2 regions of the Coprobacillus sp. genome follow, and region 1 is predicted to be linked to the other one. Evidence: predicted binding sites of a transcription regulator. Region 1 holds the regulator's gene; the other holds the start of a gene.
What was found. Region 1 encodes Rex, which represses fermentation and respiration genes when NADH is low (regulators of the CRP and FNR family bind a similar motif). Its sites were predicted from a motif close to GTGAANNNNTTCAC; they were not measured.
Positions count from the first base shown of each region.

Region 1 (7,152 bases):
TAATGCCACTCCTAAATCTTCATCTTTCATTTTATCTACAATCTTCATTCTTTTTCCTCCCTAAATATATAAACCTCTACTCTTTGCCTTTCAGCTTTCGCTTTATCATCATAAAAAATAATACAAGTCTTCATCTTCTTTTCCATTGTATTATATTTGACTATATTATATGAAATATAACGACTTTGACTTTCCTTTAATCCGCCAGTTGCACTTCCTGCACCTATATAATAGCACTCATCCTTACATCTAAAATAAGGTAAATGCTTATGTCCATGAAAAACATAATGAATATTTCTTTTTTGTAACCATTCTATTAATAAAGGTGCATCGACTAAAACCTTTGATGTTTCCACAATTCTATTGATAAACGTCTTTTCGTGCCATTTGGTTTTAATAAATTGTGCCTTACTTAAAGGATAGACATGATGATGTAACATCACAAGCATTGTATAGTCTTCTAAATGATCAATGGCTTCTAATTCATCATCTATTTCATCTAACTGTCTTTGCCCAATTTTTCCTCTCGCAAGATTCCCTTCACTGGTTGTATCCATTTTAATTAAAATCATCTTTTCTTTTTCTAATACTTTTATGTTTTCACCTAATAAATAAGCAATCACTTTACTCTTTTGATTCCTAGCCATATTAAAACCATGAACAATGACATCATGGTTACCCAGTATAAATGTAACATTTGCTTTATACCGTTTTTTTAAACTGTTCATAAAATCATTTGCTAAATACATATTTTTACGATTCGGTGATTCCATAAGATCTCCCGTAATTAGTACTTTTATCTGTTGATCTGTTTGTAAATAAGGCATGATAAAATCTAATGAATTATATAATTGAATCAAACCCTTTTGTCTTTTGTTTTTACCTAAGTGCAAATCACTTAATTGAATATAGTATGAATCATCTTTATTATCATTATAAACATCAAACAAATTCACTTTTTGATCAATATAATCAATTAATTTCTTGAATTCTGTTTGGGATGTCAATGCTGAAAAAACTTGTTGTGTATCATTAAAAATCAAAATACCGGGCCATAAATCAGCATGATTCATTGCACAGAAAAAAGCTGGGAACGGATCAAAAAATGATAAATCCTTGCGTTCAAAAGGCTCTTCAATTGCATAAAAATAAACATCTTTATACTCCTGAAAATGAATATTGAGTAGTTCTTCTCCATTATATCCAGGTATGTAAAGAACATGTGTCTTTTGGGCATATTGATCAGCTAGTTTTTGAATTCCATCAAGAAAAGGATAACGTAAGATATGCTCCATATCTCCAACTTTGATACGTTTGGAGAAAAATGTATAGTCAGTTTCTTGTATTCTTTCTAAAGAATCACATATTATCCCACGCTTCTTTAACCATTGACGAAAGCCATATAAATATTCATATGATGAAACGATATCACGCATATACGCAGTTTCATTTTGATAAATTATATTAAAAAAAGTGTTTATAAAATCAATATCGCGCAATATTCTCACCTCTCTGTGACCTATTATACACTAAATATCCATAAATATGTAGAAAAAGACGAAGTATCTCAAATTCAAATTGAACTGAAGTATTTCAGATTTATTCTCTAAAAAGACTAAAGAACAACTCTATTCTTTAGTCTTATAGATCATTTAAAATTTTAAATTTCTAGGTGTTCTTGGGAATGGTTCTACATCTCGAATGTTTTGCATACCAGTCAAATACATTAAGAAACGATCAAATCCTAATCCAAAGCCAGCATGTTTACAGCCACCATATCTACGTAAATCCATATACCATTGTAAACCATCCTTCGCCATTCCTTTTTCTTCCATGATTCTTTCCAAAACATCATATCTCTCTTCACGTTGACTTCCACCAACCAACTCACCAATTCCTGGAACAAGCAAGTCACAAGCAGCAACAGTCTTATTATCATCATTTAAGCGCATATAGAAAGCTTTGATTTCTTTAGGATAGTCTGTTAAGAAAACAGGACCTCCAATAACTTGTTCACAAATATAGCGTTCATGTTCACTATTTAAATCCATACCCCATTTGACTTCATTTTCAAATTTAACATCAGCTTTTTCTAATATTTCAACAGCTTCTGTATATGTCATTCGTTTGAAATCACTATTACGAACATGTGTTATACGTTCAATACACTCTTTATCAATCATTTGTGCAAAGAACTTCATTTCTTCAGGAGCATTCTCTAAAACATAATCAATACAGAATTTGACCATATCCTCAATTAAATCCATATCATCTTCTAAATCAGCAAAAGCAATTTCAGGTTCAATCATCCAAAATTCACTTGCATGACGTGATGTATTTGAATTTTCAGCTCTAAATGCTGGTCCAAAAGTATAAACATCTCTAAATGCCATACAGAAAGCTTCAACATGTAATTGACCAGTGACTGTCAAGAAAGCTTCTTTACCAAAGAAATCTTTATCAAAATCAGTATTATCAATCGTTGTTGCTCTAAACATTTCTCCAGCACCTTCACCATCATTTCCAGTAATTAATGGTGTATGCACATAAACAAATCCCTGTGATTGAAAAAATTCATGAATGGCCATTGATAATACACTGCGTAATCTAAATATTGCATAGAATGTGTTTGCTCTTGGTCTTAAATGTGGAATTTCTCTCATATACTCAAAAGAATGTCTTTTCTTTTGTAATGGAAAATCATCATCACAAGCACCCTCTACAACAATTTGTGTAGCCTCTATTTCAAAAGGCTGCTTACTCTCTGGCGTTAACTTGAATTTACCTAATACACGTATAGCACTTCCTGTACTAATGTGTTTAATTGTATCATAATCTTCTAAAGTTTCCTTCAGATAAACAATTTGACAATTTCTAAAATAAGTTCCATCATTCAAAGCCAAAAAACCAACTTTTCCATTATCCCTATTTGTACGTACCCAACCATCTAATTCTACATACTCCAAGCTTTCTGTTTCGAACTCTGCACCTGACATCACCATTTCATAGAGTTCTCTTACTGTCATAAATTCAAACATCTTTCTTCCTCCTTTGTATAATATAAAAAGCCATTCCTGTTAAGGAACGACTTATATCGCGGTACCATCCTCATTCATAATCTCTCAATTATGCACTCTGAAGCTTTAACGCAGCCTAACGGGATAGTCTACTCTTATTTCTCCTATCCTGCTCATTGAGTGTTCCATATTTTTGATATCTACTTTGCTTACACCATCCAAAGTTCGCTTAAGATACTGATAAAAATATGTTCTCAAATCATTGCTTATTAGTATTATTAACACCTTTTGATGAATATTTCAATACTTTTTCATAATTATTCATCATTTGCATGCATTTTTAAGACAAGTTCTTGAATTGCTACAACAACATCGACAGTTTGCACCACAACATCATCATGAACGGTAAAATGGCTATGTGTGAAATCTACAATCCCCTTAACACCTAATGCCATTAAACGATCAACTGTTTCTTGAACCTGATCACTAATTGCCAAAATAGCAATCTTACATCCTTCTGGAAATGTTTTCTCCAAATCATCAATATGATTTAATTTGACTCCAAAGCGTTCTCCTACTTTATTTTGATCTTGATCATAACAGCAAACAATCTTTCCAACTGTATATTGCCATCTATTATATTTTAAAATTGCACTTCCCAAATTCCCTACACCAATCAATATAATAGATTCATCTAATCCTAATCCTAGAACATTATTTAAAATATTAATGATTTCTTTTGTATCATAACCAATACCTCTTTTTCCTAAAGATTCTTTATCAGTTAAAAAACCAAAATCTCTACGAATTGTTGTGTCTAAAATTCCAGTTGCTTCACTCAATTCACTAGATAAAAAATGTTCTTTTCCTTCATGTTGCATATTGCGCAACGCCTTAAGATATCTAGGGAAACGTGACATCGTTGCCTTTGATATTTTTTGATGTTTATTTACCATATTATTCACCAATACTTTCTTCTTCTAAATCATATGACGGTTTGACACTTAAGTCAAGAGACGAGAATTGCTGATGTTCATACATCACTCTGGCTGCTGAAGCTATCATAGCAGCATTATCAGTACAATAGGCCATTGGTGGAAATAAAACTTTTATTGGACTATCAGCAGTTAATTTCTTCCTTAATCCTCTATTTGCACTCACACCACCTGCCACTATAATCTCTTTCACTTGATAATCTTTAGCAGCCTTTATTGTTTTAGATACCAATACATCTAAAGCAACTTCCTGAAACGAACACGCCAAATCAGCAGGAACAATATCTTCACCACGTTGAGCAGCATTATGACATAAGTTAATTACTGCTGACTTTAATCCACTAAATGAGAAATTATATGAATCATCATTTAATGGTAATGGTAAATCATATGTGTGTTGACCACTAGCAGCCATTTTATCAATAACTGGTCCCCCAGGATATGGCAAGTGTAAAACTCTGCCCGCTTTATCATATGCTTCACCAATTGCATCATCTAAAGTTTGGCCAATGACTTCAAAAGAAAATTCACTTTTCATATAAACAAGTTCACTATGTCCTCCACTTACAACCAGACATAGACAAGGGTATTCAATATCTTCGACCAATTCATTGGCATAAATATGTCCAGCAATATGATGAACACCAATAAACGGTTTATGATAAGCCAAAGCCAATGTTTTTGCAGCCTGCATTCCAACATGTAAAGACCCAACTAATCCAGGTCCTTTTGTAACAGCAATTGCATCTATATCATTCATATTAACATCAGCTTCGTTTAAAGCTGTTTTTAAAACAGTTGAAACACATTCGACATGCATACGACTTGCGATTTCTGGTACAACTCCACCATATAAACGATGTGTATCAATTTGTGATGCGACAACATTACATAACAATTCTCGCTTGTCTTTTAAAATAGCTACTGACATTTCATCACAACTTGATTCAATTGCAAGTATTAAACTCATTCTTGTCCCTCCAATCTTTTGACCATTAAATAAGCATCTTCATGATTATCTTGATAATAATTTTTACGTATTGCCTGATTTTCAAAGCCCAGACCTTTATATAAAGAAATAGCTTTATGATTGGAAACACGCACTTCTAAACTCATAACTTCACAACCTTGAGAAACTGCTAAGGCAAGCATCTCTTCCATTAATAGTCTCCCATAACCTTGCCCCTGATAATCAGGATCAATTCCTACTGTTGTAATCTGCGATTGTTCATACATAATCCAAACACCTACATACCCAACAATCTGCTCATCTACTTCTAAAACAAAATTATATGAAAATTGATTTTCTAAAATTTCGTACATGAAATCCGAAACATCCCAAGTTGATGTAAAAAGAATATGTTCTAACTCAACAATTCTCTCTAAATCATTTATATCCATTGCTCTTATAAGCATATTTGTTTTGCCTCAACATCTTTTAAATAGCAAGGAACTAACGCATCTACATTTTCAATAGGTTCAATTTTTTGTGATAACTCATAAAGATTCTGTCCTAAATTAACCTCAGCCAAAGGAAGTTTAACAACTTCACATTGTCCTACAACCTGATATCCTTCATAAGTTTTCATAAATTCATCAAAATCTTTAATCGCAAGCAACTGTTCTTCACCTAACGCCTGACCATTCTGATAAGCACAAACAAAAACTTTCTGACTTCGTGCATCAATGACTGATACACATGTCTTCAATCCCGCATAAGCTGCCAAAGAAGATATAACTTTTATATGAATTGATGAAACCACACTCAATGTTTTGGCTATTGTCATTGCAACTCTGACACCAGTATAAGATCCTGGTCCTTTTGTAATAATCATTTCATCAATATCTAATAATTGAAGTTGATGTTTCTTAAGCAAAGATGACAAATAAGGTATAGCATTTTCTGACTGTCTCTTTGACCCAAGTTCTTGAACCATTTCTAAACATTGTCCATCTCGATACAACGCCACCATTAAATACTGATTAGATGTATCCATAATCAAGCTTGTCATAACTTCAACTCCTCTACTATATTTTGATATTGAGCTCCATTTGCTTGAAAAGCAAAAGTTCGTGATTCATCATCATTTTTGGTAATTGTAATGTCTAGTCTTTCTTGTGGTAATATGTCTTGAATATAAATAGGCCATTCAACAACACATACCCCTTCATCTTCAAACATTTCTTCAAAACCTAATTCTTCATTTTGACCTTCTAAACGATAAGCATCGAAATGATATAACGGAAGATTCCCTTGATATATCTTAACAATTGTAAATGTTGGAGAATTAATAATCTTTTGAATTCCTAATCCTTTTCCAATCCCTTTTGTAAAGGTTGTCTTCCCAGCTCCCAAATCACCTTCTAAAGTCAATATTGCTCCTGGGAATAAATATGACGCTAATTTTTCACCAAAATCAATCATGTCTTGTTGATTTACAAATGTTAACATAGTCTTCCTCCTATCTATTGTGGACTTGTTCTTGATAAATATGATACCAATGTTCAGCAAACCCTGGTCTAAATGGTCCTGACATATTCATAGCCATCTGAATCAATACATCTAACTGTTCATTTAAGATACGATCTAATTGCTCACCATAATTCATTATTGCCTTATGCTGACGATATTCTTCTTCATCTAAGATTTTATATTTATAATCTGGAAAAACCTTTAAATCTAAATCATAATCTATGTACTTCAATGCTTCACCATCATATAGAGTTGGTGAGGCAATATTACAATAAAAATGAACCCCATTCTTACGAATCATGCATATAACATTATACCATCGATTCTTGGGAAAATAACAGATTGCTGGTTCCCTTGTATACCATTTTCTTCCATCAGACTCTGTTACCAATGTTCTATTATTAATAACAATAAAATGTTGATCCGTTTCTTCAAGAACAAACCCTTTATTCCAGCAACGATGTATACTTCCATCATGTTTATAACAATGAATCAATACATCTTTTCTTTCTAAGCGTTTATTCATAAACCTACCTCTTTCTACAACATTAATATTATACACAAAATAGAGCGAATTTGAAAGGCTTATTATCATCAAGAAAGAAAGTTAAAAAGAAAACTGAGCACTCTGTCCATTTTTACAAAATACTCAGTTTTTATTTTAGTT
Region 1 covers NZ_CFJNYH010000037.1:12,986-20,137, reverse strand. The annotation lists gene AC5M21_RS12545 (D-2-hydroxyacid dehydrogenase) at 1-48, opposite strand, end outside; gene AC5M21_RS12540 (metallophosphoesterase family protein) at 45-1,508, opposite strand; gene asnS (asparagine--tRNA ligase) at 1,653-3,038, opposite strand; T-box leader at 3,078-3,289, opposite strand; gene AC5M21_RS12530 (redox-sensing transcriptional repressor Rex) at 3,335-3,973, opposite strand; gene tsaD (tRNA (adenosine(37)-N6)-threonylcarbamoyltransferase complex transferase subunit TsaD) at 3,975-4,982, opposite strand; gene rimI (ribosomal protein S18-alanine N-acetyltransferase) at 4,979-5,428, opposite strand; gene tsaB (tRNA (adenosine(37)-N6)-threonylcarbamoyltransferase complex dimerization subunit type 1 TsaB) at 5,419-6,024, opposite strand; gene tsaE (tRNA (adenosine(37)-N6)-threonylcarbamoyltransferase complex ATPase subunit type 1 TsaE) at 6,021-6,464, opposite strand; gene AC5M21_RS12505 (DUF402 domain-containing protein) at 6,475-7,011, opposite strand; gene AC5M21_RS12500 (energy-coupled thiamine transporter ThiT) at 7,147-7,152, opposite strand, start outside.

Region 2 (7,152 bases), on a different contig from region 1:
CATACTGGTAATGCTGCATGTGCTCTTTTGCTAGGTGTTCTACCAGTGATTTGCCAAAAATTGAAAGGAAAAGAAAATTTGTTATTCTTTATTGGTGTTATATTTACATTAACAGTTGCTTTTTCAAGAATTATTGTGGGGGCTCATTTTTTAACAGATGTAACGATTGGAATGAGTGTGACATTTCTGATTGAAGTGATATTTGTATATAAGTTGTGGAAAAAAGATAATGACAGCATATAAAATAAATGAAAATCATGTATTTCTATGTTTAAATCAAAAAGAAGATAAAAAACTATCTACTAAATAGTGAATTATCTTCTTTTCAATTTCATAATAAATTTCCCACAACAAAATATTGAATAACATTTAAAATTCCAGCCAATACCATAACAAAGATTGGATTCATTTTCCATTTCATTAATAAGAACATACAGATACCAAAAATAACAACCATTTGTATTTTTATTGTATTGATACTGATTCCAAGTTCACCAAAGATTGCTGAAATAATAATTGTTAAGCCTGCTGTTGCAATGAGTGAAACAACGGCTGGACGTAGTGTACTCAAAACAACTTGTAATGATTTCATATTGCGATATTTTAAATAGAGCCATGCAATGATTGTCACAATGATACAAGCGGGTAAAATACATCCTAATGTTGCAACAATGGCACCAGGGATACCAGCTATTTTGATACCAACAAATGTTGCAGAATTGACAGCAATAGGACCAGGAGTCATTTGTGAAATAGTTACCAGATCTGTAAACTCTGATAAACTTAACCAATGGTGTAAATCAACAACTTGATTTTGAATGAGTGGCATAGCAGCATAACCACCACCAAAACTAAAAGCACCAATTTGTAAAAAACTTAAAAACAATTGCAAATAAATCATATCATTTCACTTCCTTTTTGTACAAATGTCTTGATGAGTCCTAGAGCAATACATACCAGTATGACATAAACAACATTGACATTGAAAAAATAAGTGACAATAAAAGACACTGTCATAATGATGAGTGAAAAAGGATTTTTTTCTTTAACAATACCTGATCCCATTTCAAAAACAACGGAAGCAATCACGGCTCCTACTCCAGCCTGCATACCTTCTAACATCAAAGATACAAGTAAATTTGTACGAAAAGCATTATAACAAACTGAGATAGCAGAAATAATGACAAAAGGAGGAATAATCGTTGCAATCACTGAAACAAGCACACCTAGCATGCCTGCTAATTTATATCCTACAACAATGGCTCCATTCACTGCAATTGCACCTGGTGCAGATTGTGCAATAGCAATTAGATCTAACATTTCATCCTCATCTATCCAATGATATTCACTGACAAACTTTTTGCGCATTAATGTCACTATGACATAACCGCCACCAAAAGTAAAAGCACTTAAATATAAAGTTGAAAGAAAGAGCTTTCTTAATTTATATTTTTCTATGTTCATATGTCTACCTCCATAGTCACATCATACATTGTCTTGAAAAATAAGTAAAATACTATTATTATATAATATATATAATAATTTTGTTATGTATTGAAAGGAGTTCTTTTATGACATTACGCCATTTGCTTATTTTTATTCAAGTCTATGAAAATCAAAGTATTACCAAAGCAGCACAAAAGATGCACATTGCTCAACCTTCTATCAGTTTAGCCATTAAAGAAATGGAAAATTATTATTCTGTTCAATTTTTTGATCGTATGAATAGAAAAATCTTTCCAACAATTGCAGCAAAGCAATTCTATGAATATGCAGTTCATATTATTTCATTGTTTTCAGAAATGGAAAAAGGTATAAAGAATTGGGAAGAGGAAGGTATGATTAGGATTGGCAGCAGTATGACAATTGGTCATTATGTCTTACCTCATGTTGTTCAATTATTAAAGAAAAAATATCCAAACTTAAAGATTAAAATGTTTGTGTATAATTCTGAAACATTAGAAAAGTTAATTATCGAAAATAAGATTGATTTTGCACTTGTTGAAACTCATCTTCAAAATGAGAATATTATTCAGATTCCGTTTATGTCTGATTATCTTTCTACTATAGTCTGTCTAAATCATCCACTCTTATTCAAAAACGATTTACAACTTGCTGATTTACTTGATTATCCATTTTTAATGAGAGAACAAGGAAGTTCAGTTTATAATCTTGTCAATAGTATTTTTGTATCACATCAGTATTCTATTGAATTTGCAATGGAAAGTAGCAGTACACAAGCTATTGTGAGAAGTGTTGAAGCAGGTTTAGGAATTTCTACTTTACCATTTATGTTGGTAAAAGATGCAATAGAAGAAAAAAGAGTAAAAGAAATTTTTGTTTCTGAATTAAATATCAAAAGGTCATATCATATTATTTATCATAAAAATAAATATCTCTCTTCATTATCAAAGGATTTTTTTGAAATATGCTTAGACTATGGAAAACAACATGAATTTTTATGATGAAAAGGTCCATAGATCTAATGGTCAGTTCACATAAAGAAAAGAGGCTGTAACAGATAAATAGTTTCTTGAATACAAAAAAGTGATGAGTTTCATCTAGAATTAGGTGAGAAAACACCACTTTTTTGGTATGATTTGATTGTGGAAATCACGACATTAACACAATCAAATTATGGTAATTATAATAGCACATTTCAGTTACCATTACAAATTAATGCTTGTATTCGATAGTGTAAAATTGTTGGGGAGATGAAATAAAAAAAGAAATCCTGTATAATTTAAGTTACCACACATAAATCAGGAGGATTTCTATGTCTATTATTTTATCACACTTTCAACCTATTTCAACCCCTTTTCATTTTTTTGATTCCTCTATATATTCATCTCATAATCCCTTATTATGGGAATCTAATTATCTCAATTTCTCTTCTCAATTGATTCAACAACTTTTTATTGATTATCTTCGCAATATTGATGAATGCTTCTTTCATTCTGATGAAAGAAAGAATTCCTATTACTCTAAAGACAAGCAGCCTAGAACTCTTGTTACTTTATTTGGCACTATAACTTTTACAAGAAGACGCTATACAAATAGGTCAACTGGAAATTCTTTTCATTATATTGATTATCTGCTTGGCATATCTCAATATCAGAGAGTCACAAATCAGGTTGTCTCACAAATCTTTCATAATGTTTCTTGTGATCATGACAGTTACAGAAAAGCTACACAACCCTTTGGATTATCTAAGTCATTTGCCTATTACCAAATCAAAAAGCTGAAAACAGATGTCTTTATGCCATACCTTAATAAACCCATCACTTGTGATAATCTTCATATCGTTGCTGATGAGGATCATATTGCACTTCAGAATAAAAACAAACCAAGGAAAAGGAATTCCATAAATTCATATATGCTTAGACATGTCACTATTTTTACCGAGATTACAAAAATATGTAAAAACAGAAACAAACTGGAAAACAGAATGATTCTTACACAAAGAGCAATATCAAATTTCTTCATATAAGCATTTTTCATAAAGATACGCATAAGTGTTTTTAGGGCTCTAGCATATGTAAAAATTGTTGTGTCTTTCACTTGAAGTGTTTCTTTCATATCTAGAATAAAATTATCCATAGTCTCTTGATTAAAAGATGAGATAGGGGTATTATATTAGGCACAATAAACCTATAAATTGATTTCATACTCTCTTTATAATGTTTTATTGTTCCATCACGCAAGTTCCTAGCTTTACAATATAATAAGTATTCTTCACATCCTTCCTCAAATGTTAAATTTGTTTCTTTTTTCATTGTTAACTTCTTCATAATTGTACCTTTCTTGCGTACAAAAAAACTGCACACATCATCATAGAATTTATCTAAATAACGTGTACAGTTTTAATTTACTCATATAATTTTAAGTAGTTTAAACTTTAAAAAAATATAATTATTTACAAGCTTCTTCAATCGCTACTGCAACAGCTACAGTTGCACCAACCATAGGGTTATTACCCATACCGATTAATCCCATCATTTCTACGTGAGCAGGAACTGATGAAGAACCAGCAAATTGTGCATCACTGTGCATACGTCCCATAGTATCAGTCATACCATAAGAAGCAGGTCCAGCTGCCATATTATCAGGATGTAATGTACGTCCTGTTCCTCCACCTGAAGCAACAGAGAAATATTTTTTACCTTGTTCGATACATTCTTTTTTATAAGTACCAGCTACTGGATGTTGGAAACGAGTAGGGTTAGTAGAGTTACCAGTAATAGAAACATCTACACCTTCTTTATGCATAATTGCAACACCTTCACGAACATCATCAGAACCATAGCAGTTTACTTTTGCTCTCGCTCCATCAGAGTAAGCTGTTCTAGATACTTCTTTAACTTCACCAGTGAAATAATCAAATTCAGTTTCTACATAAGTGAATCCGTTAATTCTTGAGATGATTTTAGCAGCATCTTTTCCTAAACCATTTAAGATAACTCTTAATGGTTTTGTTCTTACTTTATTTGCTTTTTCAGCAATTTTAATTGCTCCTTCAGCAGCAGCGAATGATTCATGTCCAGCTAAGAAACAGAAACATTCAGTGTTTTCATCTAATAACATAGATCCTAAGTTCCCATGACCTAAACCTACTTTACGATCATCAGCAACTGATCCAGGAATACAAAATGATTGTAAACCTACACCAATAGTTTTTGCAGCATCAACTGCTTTTGTATCTCCATTTTTGATTGCCATTGCAGCACCTACAGTGTAAGCCCAGCAAGCATTTTCAAAACAGATTGGTTGTGTTGATTTGACGATATCATATACATCAATACCTTTTTCATCACAAATTGCTTTAGCTTCTTCGATTGATTTGATATCATATTTAGCTAATGCAGCGTTAATTTGATCAATTCTTCTCTCATAACTTTCAAATAATGCCATTTTCGTACCTCCTCATTAATCCTTTCTTGGATCGATGTATTTAGCAGCTTCAGCAAATCTACCATAAGTACCAGTAGCTTCTTTTAAAGCTTCATTTGCATCTTTTCCAGCTTTAATCATATCCATCATTCTTCCAAGACTAATGAATTCATAACCGATGATTTCATTGTTGCTATCTAAAGCAAGTCTGTTTACATAACCTTCAGTTAATTCCAAGTATCTAGGACCTTTTAATTGAGTTGAATAAGATGTACCAACCATACTTCTTAATCCTTTACCTAAATCTTCAAGACCAGCACCTACAGGAAGTCCACCTTCAGAGAAAGCTGATTGAGTACGACCGTAAACAATTTGTAAGAATAATTCTCTCATTGCAGTGTTAATTGCATCACAAACTAAGTCAGTATTTAAACCTTCTAATAAAGTTTTACCAACTAATGCTTCTGAAGCCATAGCTGCAGAGTGAGTCATACCAGAGCATCCGATTGTTTCAATTAATGCTTCTTCGATAATTCCTTCTTTAACGTTTAAAGATAATTTACATGCACCTTGTTGAGGAGCACACCAACCAATACCATGTGTTAATCCAGAAATATCTTTAATTTCTTTTGAATATACCCATTTTCCTTCTTCAGGAATTGGAGCACACCCATGACTAGCACCACGTGTTACGCATTGCATTTCTTCTACTTCATGTGTATAAATCATTTTTTTACTCCTTTCATTTTATAAAATGATTACTGCAAGGATAAAGGAAAATTTAGTTTATTTTCCATTCTCCAGGTGAAGGAATTCACCTACTGTGATTATAAGGCAAAAGGTCTTCAAAGTCAATGAACTCCGAGTATTCCAATGATAAAAAATGTAGAAAAATGACATCAAGAAATAAGCAGAATTTAGGAATATATGAAAAAAGTAGAACTGTTTCATTGACTCTTTGAACTATCTATACTATAATAGTTCAAAATAGAACTAATATGGAGGCAATATGACAGATTTACTAAAAATGATTCATAGTATGAAATCTTTATATGACCATCTCTGTATGGATGTTATGCAAGCATATCACTTAACACGCAGTGAACTTGATATTTTATTATTCTTACATAATAATCCTGAGTTTGATAGTGCTAAAGACATTGTAGAAAAAAGAGGGCTGGTCAAATCACATGCTTCAATGGGAATTGAGAAGCTCATACAAAAGGGTTATCTAAAGACAGTTCAAGATCAAAAAGATAAACGTCGTTATCATCTTTATCTTTTAACTTCAAGTCAACCAATTATTGAAGCCGGTTTAAAAGCACAAAAACGTTTTAATGATATTCTTTTTCAAGGAATTAGTGAAGATGAATTAAAATGTTGGGAAAACATTTTAAGACAAATGAGTTATAATATTATAGATGGGAAGGAAGAGATTTAATGTTTGCATATTTTATTTATATTATTGCAGGAATGGGAGCGGGAATTGGAACGGGATTAGCAGGTCTATCAGCTGCGGCTGTTATTTCACCCATGCTTATTACTTTTTTGGGATTTGATCCTTATGAAGCAGTGGGAATTTCTTTAGCCTCTGATGTTTTGGCATCGGCTATTTCGGCTTATACATATGGAAAAAATAAAAACTTAGATATTAAAAATGGATTGGTTATGTTAGCGAGTGTTTTGGTCTTTACACTGATTGGGAGTTATATTGCTTCATTGGTTCCAGGTGGAACAATGGGTAGTTTTTCGGTTTTTATGACATTATTATTAGGAATTAAATTTATTGTTCGACCAGTCATGACAACAAAGGAAGCACAAGCGGAGAAGACACAAAAAGAGAAAAATATTCAATCATTAATATGTGGCTGTTTCATTGGATTTATTTGTGGGTTTATTGGTGCTGGTGGAGGAATGATGTTATTGTTGATATTAACATCTGTTCTTCAATATGAATTAAAGACAGCAGTAGGAACGAGCGTCTTTATTATGTCATTTACGGCATTTACTGGAGCATGTTCACATTTTGCAATTGGTGGTATGCCAAATATAGAAGCCTTGATTGTTTGTGTAGTTGCAACTTTAGTAGGTGCAAGAATAGCAGCTTTATTTGCTAATAAAGCAGAGCCAAAGAGGTTGAATCAAGCAACAGGAGTTGTTTTAACTGTTTTAGGATTGGCTATGGTCATTACAAATTATATGTAATGACTTTTTCATTTATTGGAAGCGTTTGTCAAATAAGTGGACTGTTGTTATAATGTT
Region 2 covers NZ_CFJNYH010000015.1:26,512-33,663, reverse strand. The annotation lists gene AC5M21_RS06985 (phosphatase PAP2 family protein) at 1-243, shown strand, start outside; gene AC5M21_RS06980 (chromate transporter) at 332-901, opposite strand; gene AC5M21_RS06975 (chromate transporter) at 898-1,464, opposite strand; gene AC5M21_RS06970 (LysR family transcriptional regulator) at 1,572-2,465, shown strand; gene AC5M21_RS06965 (UPF0236 family transposase-like protein) at 2,777-3,490, shown strand; gene AC5M21_RS06960 (GGGtGRT protein) at 3,913-4,911, opposite strand; gene AC5M21_RS06955 (iron-sulfur cluster assembly scaffold protein) at 4,927-5,619, opposite strand; gene AC5M21_RS06950 (MarR family winged helix-turn-helix transcriptional regulator) at 5,900-6,331, shown strand; gene AC5M21_RS06945 (sulfite exporter TauE/SafE family protein) at 6,331-7,095, shown strand.
Region 2: a site for Rex is predicted at 5,695-5,708, ahead of AC5M21_RS06955 (iron-sulfur cluster assembly scaffold protein). Genes of this name have one in related genera too.